Regions from separate parts of the Pseudoalteromonas sp. XMcav11-Q genome, predicted to be linked through region 1. Evidence: predicted binding sites of a transcription regulator. Region 1 holds the regulator's gene; each other region holds the start of a gene.
The links. Region 1 encodes sigma-54, which starts transcription at its own class of promoters, with help from an activator protein. Its sites were predicted from a motif close to GTTGGCACGNNNNTNGNNT; they were not measured.
Positions count from the first base shown of each region.

Region 1 (4,193 bases):
AAACGTTCACCAATGGTTTGCGCTAAGTATACCGAGCGATGTTGCCCACCTGTACATCCTATTGCGATCGTTAGATAACTGCGATTGTTACGCTCTAAGTGTGGTAACCAAGTTTGTACGAAGGTTTGGATCTGCCAAGTAAACTTTTGCACGATGCTGTGACTCGACAAATAGTCTTTGACTGGCTGATCTAAGCCAGTTAGCGGCTTAAGCTCAGGCTCCCAATGTGGGTTGGGTAAAAAGCGCGCATCAAAAACGTAATCCGCTTGTTTTGGGATGCCGTGTTTAAAGCCGAAAGATTCAAAGGTAATAATGAGTTGTTTGTCTTTTTTACCTAAGATTTTTTCGCGGATATCTTCTGCAAGTTGATGAACGCTCAGGCCTGTAGTATCAATGAGAAAATCGGCGCGAGTGATCAGCACGTCTAACAATTCCCGTTCTTTCTTTATCGCAACATCTAATGGAAGATTATGCAGTGAAAGAGGGTGCAAACGGCGTGTTTCTGAGAAGCGCTTTATCAGGGTTTGATCGTCACTGTCTAAATAAAACAGGGTAGGTTTGGCAAAGCCTGGTAAGTATTCAAGAATGTCATTAAACTCGTCCTGTTCTTTAGGTAAGTTTCTAACATCAATACTGACTGCAATTTTATTATAATTGTCCGAAACACTGCGGACTAAAGACGGCAGCAAATTGACCGGAATGTTATCCACACAATAGTAGCCTAAGTCTTCCAATACTCGAAGCGCTACAGATTTACCAGAGCCTGAGCGGCCACTGATAATGATAAGCTCGAGTCCTTTTTCGTCATCACTCATCAAGTTCACCTTGGATCACTGCATATAACTCATCATCACTTTTTGCTTGCCTAAGCATTTTGCAAAAAGACTTGTCTTTGAGTGTATCAGCAATCGCCGCTAAGGTCTTCAGGTGTTGTTGATTATCACCTTCAGGTACGATGAACGCGACAAAAATATCGACAGGCTGCTTATCTATGGCTTCAAACTGGATCCCTTGCTCGCTGACAAGCACCATTGCAAGGATTTTATCCAAACCTTCAAGTCGACCATGGGGAATGGCAATGCCTTTACCGATCCCTGTGCTGCCCAATTTCTCTCGCGCCATTAAGGCGTCCAAGATAGCATGCTGACTGGTATTTGGAATTTGGCTATGAGCCAGTTCGCTGATGTATTCTAAAATACGTTTTTTGCTATTAAAAAGGACCGCAGCTTTACTGCAGTCCTTGTTCACTAATTCACTTAATTTCATCTTAGTGTCGAGTGAGCTTCTCTTTGTGTTTAATAACTTGACGATCTAGCTTGTCGATAAGGCCATCAATTGCGGCATACATATCTTGATGCTCTGTTGATGCAAATAGCTCGCCGCCGTTTACGTGTAATGTTGCTTCTGCTTTTTGTACTAGTTTCTCGACATCAAGGATCACATGCACATTATTGATATGATCAAAGTGCCTTTCTAGCTTCGCAAACTTGTTGGTGACATAGTCTCTTAATGAGTCAGTAATTTCTACATGGCGACCAGTTAGATTTAGTTGCATAAGCATTTTTCCTTCTTGGGTTTTACGTCTTATATCAAGCTTTTACGCTGATTTGACGGTGGAATGGCTAGGGATTCACGATATTTTGCAATCGTACGTCTCGCTACCTTAATTCCTTGCTCAGCTAAGATATCTGCAATTTTGCTGTCACTCAATGGCTTCGCGGTATTCTCTGCAGCTATCAGCTTTTTGATAAGTGCTCTAATTGCTGTAGAAGAGCACTCACCTCCATTTTCCGTACTTACATGGCTAGAGAAGAAATACTTCAGCTCAAATATTCCCCGAGGTGTATGCATGTATTTTTGTGTTGTCACACGGGAAATTGTGGACTCATGCATCTCAACCATTTCAGCAACATCATTTAGCACCATAGGGCGCATTGCTTCGGGGCCATGTTCAAAGAATGCCTGTTGTTGTTGCACAATGCAATTGGTAACTTTTAATAAAGTATCATTTCGGCTTTCTAAGCTTTTAATAAACCACTTTGCTTCTTGTAAATGTGAGCGAATAAACTGACTATCCGTACTGGATTTCGCCGTTCTAGACATCGCAGCGTAATGGTCATTTACTCTTATTTTAGGCATAGCATCAGGATTTAGCTCTACGACCCAACGACCTTTTACTTTTTTCACCGATACGTCAGGGATCACATATTCAGGCTCTTCATGAATAATGCTTGCCGCAGGCTTTGGGTTAAGGCTATGTATTAACGTCATGACCTCTTTGAGATCGGCTTCTTTAAGGCGCGTTTTCTTAGCCAAAGTTCGATAGTCACGGCTGGCAAGCAAGTCGATATGCTCTGTCAGGATCATTTTTGTTTCGGCAATCCATGGGGTATCTGGGGCGAATTGGTTTAGCTGAATGCATAAGCATTCTTGTAAACTACGCGCTGCGATACCGACAGGGTCAAAAAGCTGAATGCGTTTGAGTACGGCTTCGACTTCATCTAGCTCAATAGGCTCTTCGCTATTCTCGTCATTAATGCTTTCTAAAATGTCTTCGCAAGACAGTGTTAGAATGCCTGACAGGTCGACAGCTTCAATAATCGCAATCGCAATAGCTCTATCTGTTGGACTAAATGGTGTCAGTTCGAGTTGCCACATGAGATAATCGTGGAGAGATTCAGAGGTTTCCCCTTGATAAACATTATCGTCATCGGGAAGTGGACCTGAGCTTGCAGCAGGCGCTGCACTCATATACTCGTCCCAAGTGACATCCATGGCAAGGTCATCGCTCACAGTGTCTTTGCTCATGGCGGTATCTGAGTCTATCTCATAGTCACTAACCTGCGTTTCATCGGCTGAATCTTGATTGTCGTCAGCACGGCTCTTTTCTTGGCTGTGTTGGTCAGCGTTTTCGCCGTCAGTATTATCACCTTCTTCCACTTCCAACAATGGATTGCTGTCTAATGCTTCTTGTATTTCTTGTTGCAGATCCAATGTACTAAGCTGCAGCAAGCGAATGGCTTGTTGCAGTTGCGGAGTCATTGTAAGTTGCTGCCCCATGCGCAGCTGTAATGATTGCCTCATGTATCTCTAACAATCCTTTTTAACAGTTATTAATACTACGTCTTAACTATAGCTTGAATTGTTCGCCTAGGTAGACATCTCTTACGGTTTGATCTGCCAAAACATGTTCTGGCGTGCCTGCAGCGATTAACTCACCATGTGAAACGATGTAGGCTTTTTCACATACGTCCAGTGTTTCTCTAACGTTATGATCGGTGATAAGCACACCGATACCACGGTTTTTTAGGTGCTCTATGATTGTCTTTATATCTAACACCGAAATAGGATCAACACCAGCAAAAGGTTCATCTAACAGGATAAACTTAGGGTTTGCGGCTAAAGCGCGAGCAATTTCGACTCGTCTTCTTTCGCCTCCCGACAATGCCATGCCCTGTGAGTCGCGAATGTGTTGAATATTAAACTCATCCAGTAACTCGTTTAGTTCAGCTTCTCTTTCAACTTTAGATAAGTCTTTTCGAGTTTCTAAAATCGCCATCAAATTTTGATAGACCGTGAGTTTTCTAAAGATTGAAGACTCTTGCGGTAGATAGCCAATACCAAGTCGTGCGCGGCTGTGCATCGGTAACAAAGTGATATCTTCGTCATCAATCTGAATATAGCCTTTGTCGCTTGGTACTAACCCTACAATCATGTAGAACGTAGTGGTTTTACCTGCACCATTTGGTCCTAATAAGCCTACAATACTGCCAGCCTGAACACTTAAACCAACATTTTTGACGACCTGACGACCTTTATAACTCTTTGCTAGACCAGTTGCTTTGAGCTCGCTCATTAATTGTTACCTTCTTCCTGCGCTTTTTTCTCTTTAGCGTCTTTTTTGTCATCAACAGGAACAAGGATGGTTCTTACTCGAGAGTCTTCTTGGTCTGAGCGCTCAGCGCTGATCAATTGCTTTTCAATGTCATAGGTGATGACTTGAGCATTGATTTTTTGCCCAGTTTGATTGATTTCAGCATCACCAGAAATCACTAGGGTTCCCTTCGCTACGTCGTAACGGATTTCATTTGCTTTGGCTTCTAGCAAGTTGCCATCGGGTTGACGTTCGCTAAAAGTGGCAGGGCTGCCAGTTGCCACAAGCAGTTGCTTGTTAATGCCGAGCTCCGCGCGGC
Region 1 covers NZ_JBECOX010000003.1:394,870-399,062, reverse strand. The annotation lists gene rapZ (RNase adapter RapZ) at 1-815, opposite strand, end outside; gene ptsN (PTS IIA-like nitrogen regulatory protein PtsN) at 808-1,266, opposite strand; gene hpf (ribosome hibernation promoting factor) at 1,268-1,555, opposite strand; gene ABMY45_RS07425 (RNA polymerase factor sigma-54) at 1,585-3,084, opposite strand; gene lptB (LPS export ABC transporter ATP-binding protein) at 3,131-3,856, opposite strand; gene lptA (lipopolysaccharide transport periplasmic protein LptA) at 3,856-4,193, opposite strand, start outside.

Region 2 (4,193 bases), on a different contig from region 1:
TGGCATAGGCGCCCCAATCAGCGCAGCCTTTATCGTTGTCCAAAATCCTTCTTTTCCTAAGTGCTTTTGCAACAAATCTTTTGGAATAAATACATTAAGTAACCCAGCCAATATTAGGCCAAGCAGTAACCACGGGGCAGATACTAAAAATAGCTGCCAAAAATTTACTATCAGTTCATTCATCGATAGCCTCCAAGGCCGTTAAAATCGAGCAGCTCACTGCCGCTTCCTTACCGCCGCAGCATTGCTCTGCTAGCGTCGATAACGATTGTTCAAATTTTTGTAACTCAGCGATCCGCGCTCTCACTAAATCCCGTTTAGTGATAGTCAGCGCTTTCACTTCTTCACAACTGTGCTGATACTTTTCAAACTTTATCTTTAGCAAGTCTTGCACTTCTTTGAGGCTAAACCCTACTTCCTTCGCGCGAAGAATAAAGCGCATTTGCTTTTCACTTTGCTCATCAAACAACCGATACCCGCCCTCGCTCCTTGTGCAAGGGTGTAGAAGATCGTTTGCTTCATAATACCTTAACGTGTCAGTTGATACGTTAAGCCGCTTTGCCAGCTCACCAATCTTTACCACTTTACACTCCCAAGTCCTGAAGATTATCCTAGTCGACATCACAAGTATAAACCTTAGAGTTAACTCCAAAGTCAAGAAAAGGATAAAAATAATGCAAATCGTGGTATTAGACGCTAAAACCCTTGCAGGAACCGATCTTTCCCCCATTGCCAAACTAGGCACATTAACGTCTTACGACACCACACCCAGTGAGGACATCATCACACGCTGTAAAGATGCAGCAGTCATCATCACCAATAAAGTACAGTTAACTGAACAAACAATCGCGGCGTTACCGCAATTACGCCTGATTTGTGTTGCGGCCACAGGCGTCAACAACATCGATTTGGCAGCCGCAAAAGCCCATCAAATTGCGGTGGCTAATGTGGCTGGTTATTCGACCCCTTCTGTCGTGCAGCACACCTTTACTATGCTTGGTAACTTAATGACAAATATTCATCGTTACCAGCAAGACTGCCGTGCAGGGCTTTGGCAGCAAAGTGATATGTTTTGTCGCTTGGACTACAGCATCAACGAAATTGCAGGCAAAAACTTTGTGATCGTAGGCTATGGAACGTTAGGAGAAGCCGTTGCAAAAGTCGCACAAGCATTTGGAGCTCAGGTAATTGTTGCCGAACGTAGGGGCGTAACTGAGGTTAGAGCAGGACGAATGGCTTTTGAAGAAGCACTGCAGATTGCGGATATTGTATCGATTCACTGCCCGCTTACCGCTGAAACAGAAAACCTGATTTCGAGAGCTGAATTCGCTCTACTTCCAAATCATGCTTATCTTATCAACACCGCGAGAGGCGGAATAGTCAATGAGCAAGCGCTGGTGGATGCGCTAACTAACAAGCAAATAGCTGGTGCTGCTGTGGATGTCCTCACTCAAGAGCCGGCCCAAGCAAGCAACCCACTTGTTCAATACCAAGGGGAAAACTTGCTTTTAACACCGCATACGGCATGGGCAAGTAAAGAAGCCATCGAACGTTTAGTCGGCGAAATTGCCATTAATATTGAAAGTTTTGTGGCAGGCACAACGAGAAACCGAGTGGTCTAGATTATTGTTTTAGTGAGTGATATCGCTAAAAGTTAGTGAAAACCATCAACCACAAACTGATTAAAAAACAACAACAAACTGATATTTATAAACTTTATTAGTTGGCAAAGAGTTTGCAACTCTTGTGATAATTCAAGCAAAAAATAAATGGCTGTTTGCATTACTTGCTCAGCAACAAAATTAAAAAGGAAAACAACAATGAAAAAATTAATGTTAGTGGCTGCGCTTAGCTCTACTCTATTATCAGGCTGTATCGTTGCTGTATCCGACGGTGAAGTAGAACACGGTTGGGCTTCTGAATACAACTCGTCTAACTGGGAACATAAACAGCGTAAAAATCGTGAAAAGATTGCTAACCTTGAAATGGGCGCGTCTTACTCATCAGTAAAAGACATGTTTGCAACTCCTGACTTTAGCGAGTTGGTGTCAAAAGACGGCGACAACTATCAAGTGCTGTACTATGCAACCAACAGCAAACACTCAGACGGCAAAGTAACAAAAGATGAGTGCACGCCATTGGTATTCAAAAACAACCAACTGGTTGGCTTTGGCGACAACGCACTAAAGCAAATTCAGTAAGACTTTATCGCACCAAGGATGGTGAATAATGCGGATATGCTTTAGCCCCCGCATATGGCTTTAGATATTTATAACACTTTAATAAAAACCGTACTTTGCTGTTTTTGTGCAACGGCAAGTGCGCTATCGGCCATTTTTATCAGCTCACTAAGCTCACTACTACAGTGATTTTCAATATGAACTGCACCAATGCTAACGCTCACATGCGCACATATCGGTGAAGCAATATGGGGGATTTTTAACGCATTAACCGAGTCGTGCAGCGCTTCTGCTATCTCATTAATTACGTCGATATTATGCTGAGTTAGTACCAACGCAAAACGAGTACCATCAAAACGGCCAATAAATAAAGAACGTCGGGTAGCGCCTTCTTCTAGCGCTTTGGCGACCTTAAATAAACAATCATCACCGTGCATGTAGCCATAATGCTCATTAAACGTTTTAAAATAGTCCACCTCAACCAGCATAACGGTAAACGCACTGCCATCAGCTTTTGCGCTTTCTAATGCTGATTTCATCGCTTCATCTAGATATCTACGATTGGGCAACTCCGTTAAACCATCGATAGAGGCTAGCTTTTCTAGCAGGTCATTTTTCTTTTTTATTGCTAAATGGTTTTTGATTCTGGCTTTTACAATCAAAGGGTTAAAGGGTTTAGTAATATAATCCACAGCCCCTAACTCCAAACCTCGTGCTTCATCTTTAAAGCTCACACTACCAGAGATCACGACAACGGGAATACCGTAAGTGCTCGCATCCTTTTTTAGGCACTCTAAAACAGAAAATCCAGCGCCGTCAGCCATTAACACATCTAAAATAATAAGGTCTGGTTTACTTGCTTTTAGTTCATCAATACATAACTTAGTGTCTGTGCTATGGGATAACCGATGGCCGTCACCTAATGTATTGCTTAGGACCATCTTATTTATTGGGTCATCATCAATAATAAAAATGTGCTCAGCTTGCTGCATCTTATGACGCTACCTTTTTAGCTCGATAAAGCACACCACCTGTGAAAGTGCATTTGTTAACACATCCAAGTCAGTGCGATTTGTTATTGTTGTGATCGTTTTGCTTTGCGTTTCAAGGTCTTTTGCAACTTTCGCTAGTCGCTTAAAGCCCAGACCTGCAGCAGCGCCCTTAATTCCGTGTGCTAACTCAAATAATGCTGAACCTTGCTCTATTTCAGCAACCTGTTCTAGGTAATCATGGCAAAGTTTAGCAAATTTATCTAACATTGTTTGCAAAAACGTTTCATTTTGCATCATTTGTGATAAAGCAAACTCATAATCAAAAAAGGCTTCTTCTGTTTTATCTGACTGGAAAATATTACTTGCCAATGCCTTGCACGCCTGTGTGCTATTGATCGGCTTTACCAAATAATCATTCATGCCAACGGCTGTGGCTTTCGCCCGCTCTTCTTTACTTGCATTGGCGGTCAAGGCGATAACGGGCAGCTCAGTTTCAGACCATACGGCTCTGATCTGCTTGGTCGCTTGATAGCCATCAATGTTTGGCATATGGATATCCATCAGGATGATATCTGGTTGCAGTGAGCGGCAAACTTCCTCAATATGTTCCGCGCTTTGTAGCCCTACGGTAGAAATACCATTCTGCTTCAACATATTTTCAGTAATATCCAAATTTAAGTTGTTATCGTCGACCACCAAGCAAAGCGCACCAGCAACTTGCATACACACGTTGTCGACGGTTTGCGTCATATGGGCAAACTCAGCAAGCCAAGTATAAGCTGATTGGTAAAACACACTTTGATTAAGCGCAATATGGTTACTTTGCTCAGGGAATACCCCTTCACAATGTAGTAGTAATGCGGTATTTTCTGGTAGCGCATAAGTGGGGTCAAGCGAGGTTTCCGGCGGAATAACAACAATAGACTTGTCGAGCTGAGCATGCATCGCGTGCAATCGCTCAACAGATAAAGATTCCGCAAGACCAGCAAAATAGCTTGGTAAGCTATGTGCTTCGGTGGTG
Region 2 covers NZ_JBECOX010000006.1:170,956-175,148, forward strand. The annotation lists gene ABMY45_RS11935 (SO_0444 family Cu/Zn efflux transporter) at 1-183, opposite strand, end outside; gene zntR (Zn(2+)-responsive transcriptional regulator) at 176-583, opposite strand; gene ABMY45_RS11945 (D-2-hydroxyacid dehydrogenase) at 675-1,622, shown strand; gene ABMY45_RS11950 (DUF3192 domain-containing protein) at 1,821-2,201, shown strand; gene ABMY45_RS11955 (diguanylate cyclase) at 2,270-3,172, opposite strand; gene ABMY45_RS11960 (response regulator) at 3,182-4,193, opposite strand, start outside.
Region 2: ABMY45_RS11950 (DUF3192 domain-containing protein) is a predicted target of sigma-54. The motif match lies at 1,723-1,741, and genes of this name have one in related genera.

Region 3 (4,193 bases), on a different contig from region 1:
TTGTGATGAGAGTTCTGGTTCGTTAGCAACTAAGGCACGTACTGCTTTGAGTAAGTCCTCGTCGCCATGTAAGTCTGGCAATTGTAATCTACCGTCAGAAGAGAAGCCAACCGCAGACTCATCGAATTCGTTATTTAGCATATCGAGTGTACTGTCACCTAAATCTACACCACTGGTCAACGCATCTTCATCAAAATCTTCAAGCGTATCATCTGGGTAAATTAGACGCTTAAGCATAGGTCTTACTACCGCTAAGATTAGCACAATGATCACTAAGGTACCTGCTGCAAGACGGATTGTCTTTTGGAACCAATCTTGCTCCCAAAGTGGTATCTCTTGCATTTCAGTGAGGTCTTCACGCACGAATGGCACAGTCACTACCTCTAGTGCATCACCTCGCTGCATATCAAAGCCCACACCACCTTGTAGCAAACGACGGATGTTATTTAACTCTTCTTGCGTACGCGGCGCCATTGCCATGTTACCTTCAGCATCAGGTTTTGCGAGGTAGTCAACGGCCACACTCACACTGATCCGGCGAATAACCCCAGTTTGCTGACGTTTATGGCTAATAGTGGTATCTAACTCATAGTTACGGGTTGCTTCTTTTTGATTACTGCTTGGTGTTGCACTTTGACCATTGCCGCCTTGACCCGCAATCTCTGGGATATTTGAGTTTATAGGAGGTTGATTAGTCAGCGCCCCCGGAATACCCACAGCTAAACCACCAATATTATTTTCTTCATACGTCGTTTCGCTACGAACCGCAGGTAAATCTGGGTTATAACGTTTTTGCGTTTCTTCAACTGCGCTGAAGTCCATCGTTAAGTCAACCTGCGCGGTAAAGTTACCAAGACCTACAGTTGGGATCAGGATACTATCAATTTTTTCTAGATATTCTTGTTCACGCTTACGTTCGATTTCATACTCTTTTCTCGAGCGCGCAGCCAAAGAGTCTTGAGAACCAGAGTTGAGTAGACGACCGTTTTGATCGGTGACAGTCACGCGTGAAGGCTCTAGGCCTTGTACCGCTGATGCCACAATGTCTACGATTGAATCAACTTCTTCGCCGCCAAGCGTTTTGCCACGTTTAAGGGTAATAACTACGGTTGCAGAGGGTTTTTTCTCGCGACGTGCAAAGACGTTTTCTTTTGGAATTGCAAGTAACACTTTTGCACGATTTACGTCTTGTAACTCTTCAATTGTTCTCGCAAGTTGTTGCTCACGGCTATGTTTTAAGCGCTCTCTTTCAAGACGTTGGCTAACACCAAAACCCATATCTTGCATCAGAATATCAGTGCCAGAACTCGGAGACTGGGTAAAACCGTCACGCGCCATGCGTAGTTTTATGTCTTGATAGTCCGACTCAGCGACTAAAATGGTATTACCATCTAATTGGTATTCAATTTTCTGTTGGTCTAAAAAGTCTAACGTTTCGACGAGTTCTTCTGTTGGGTATTTACCAAGTGGGCGCATATCTGGTTGGCGCGCCCAAATGATAATAAAGATTGCGATTGCTAAACAAATAGCAAGGGCAATAACCAGAGTAACCTGGCGCAACATATCAACACCGCTTAGCGCACTGAAGTAGCCTGATTTTTGCTCTTGTTGCTCATCCGATCCGCTGTCATTATTCAGCGCTGCATCGGAAAGCGTAAGATCTGTTGATTGATTAGTAGCCACGATTACTCTCCACAGTCACTCAATTAAACTGGCATGCTCATGATTTCTTTATAGGCCTCTACAAGTTTATTACGAACTTGCACTGTTGCCTCAAAAGCGACCGACGATTTTTGTTTCGCTATCATGGCTTCTGCAAGAGAAACGCTTCTGTCACCCATTTCAACAGCGGTGACTTTTTGTTTCGCTTCTTGTTGTAAGCCATGAACCGTATTAAGTGCGTCTGAGAGTAAATCGCCAAACTGAGCCGACGAAGATGCCGCCGTCTTAACCGGCTGCACTGATGGCTGTGTGTTTCTCGTCGCTTCTGCAGCCATTGCCTGCATTTCTTGAAATAGCGCTGATGATTGTACTTTCATGATGCTTTACTCAAAATAACTCTTAGTTACCTGTAATAAAGCAGAAAACGTGCCAACTTAAAATCGTTAATTTTCAGTATGTTGAAACATTTTTAGCATGTCGAAAAATTGGCAGTGCATAGAAGTGAAAACTAGGCGCCTAAGATCTGCTGATCTTTATAGGCACCTAATTAAATTTGAATTAACAGATAAAGCTTAGCCTGAGGTTTGGATAAGCAATGAGCTAACTCATTGTTTTTAAGCTCAGCTAACTTAGGTTAAGCGGGTAGCGCAATCCCTAAATCTCGCATTTTTGCCAGCTTGTAGCGAAGTGTGCGAGGACTCATACCCAATACCTCCGCCACCTCTTTACGTTTGCCATTAAACTTTGCCAGTGTATCTAAAATAATTTGGTGTTCTTTATCCTGTAACTCATCCTTATAGCTAATGATCTCATCCTCACCTTGAGAGCGCTCCATTAGAGCTGATGCTTCATGATTTACAAGTGGTGCAGACTCTATCAAAGCCATCGGTGAGAAATTTTCGATAAAAATATCATCTTCTTGAATTTCATTACCTTGGAACAAAATCAGGGCACGTTGAATAACGTTGTCTAGCTCTCTTACGTTTCCAGGCCAACTGTGTGAACTGAGCTTGCGCTTTGCACCGCTGCTTAATATAGGTGTTGGCTTGCCTGCTTTTTGCGTATGTCTTACCAACAAATGCTCAGCTAACACAGCGATATCACCCGCTCTGTCCTTCAGTGGCAACCACTCTAGCGGGAAAACATTGAGGCGATAATATAAATCTTCTCTAAATACCCCATCATCCACCGCTTCTTTTAAATCGCGGTTACTGGTTGCCAACACTCTGACGTCCAGTGAAATGGTTTTTCTACTGCCTAAACGCTCTACTTCCCGCTCTTGTAACACGCGAAGTAATTTTGCTTGTAATCCCAAATCCATCTCTGTGATCTCATCAAGCAAAATCGTTCCCTTTTGTGCTTGCTCAAATTTTCCAGGACACGCCTGAATGGCACCTGTAAATGCCCCCTTCTCGTAACCAAACAGGGTCGCTTCGAGCATATTTTCTGGGATTGCAGCGCAGTTAATTGCGATAAAGGGCTCATCTGCTCTGTCGGATTTATCGTGAATATAGCGAGCTAACACTTCTTTACCTGAACCGCTCGGTCCAAGTACCATAACGCTGGCATCCGACTTAGCTACTTTTGCAGCCAGTTCAAGTAGTTTAATACTCTTTGGATCGGCAACAATGGGGCCATCTGTCTCTTTTTCCTTCTCAGGTAGATAACGTCCAACCATATTGAGCAATACTTCAGGCGCAAATGGCTTAGCCATATAGTCGATGGCACCCAATCTCATCGCTTCAACCGCATCATCAATGGTCGCGTATGCTGTCATCATCAATACCGGTAATTCGGGATAGTTGAGTTTAATGGTCTTTAACAAGTCAAGCCCACTCATGGCACCCATTTGCACGTCACTCACCACCAAAGAAAAGGTTTCTTGCTTGAGCAATAAAACGGCTTGTTCCGCACAACTTGCTTCTACGCACTCGATATTTGAAAGCTGCAATGTATCAATGAGTGCTTCTCTTAAACCAGCATCATCTTCAACAACTAAAACTCTGTTACTCATAGTTCCTCCGCCTCAATTAGTGGTAGTACCAAGCTAAAACGCGCACCCTTGCCTTCAATATTGTCTGCCTGTGCAAACCCTTTGTGTGCGTTAGCGACCGAATTAACCACCGCAAGTCCTAACCCAGTCCCCTGCGACTTAGTTGTAAAAAATGGTTCAAACAACTTGTCGACTAAGGTTTCATCAATACCAGGACCATTATCAACAACTGAGATACGTACATACTCGCCACACGGCTCGCGCTCTGCATTAAGTTCAATGTGTGCCGCACTGCCAATTATTTGAATACTGTTGTGGATCAGGTTTTGGATCGCACTTGCAAGCGCAGTACGATTACCTAATATTTCGATATCTGGCTCGGGTAAAAATGCTTCCAACTTTGCTTGGTTAAGCTCAACCATAGCGTCAGCACCCGCTTTGACTTCACTCAATAACTGTTGCATTGACACTCGCTCAACCACTTGTTGTTCACCGCTTTTAGCGAACAACAGCATGTCATTAACTTGGCTTTCTAAGT
Region 3 covers NZ_JBECOX010000005.1:186,605-190,797, forward strand. The annotation lists gene fliF (flagellar basal-body MS-ring/collar protein FliF) at 1-1,686, opposite strand, end outside; gene fliE (flagellar hook-basal body complex protein FliE) at 1,707-2,039, opposite strand; gene ABMY45_RS10265 (sigma-54 dependent transcriptional regulator) at 2,297-3,676, opposite strand; gene ABMY45_RS10270 (ATP-binding protein) at 3,673-4,193, opposite strand, start outside.
Region 3: fliE (flagellar hook-basal body complex protein FliE) is a predicted target of sigma-54. The motif match lies at 2,078-2,096, and genes of this name have one in related genera.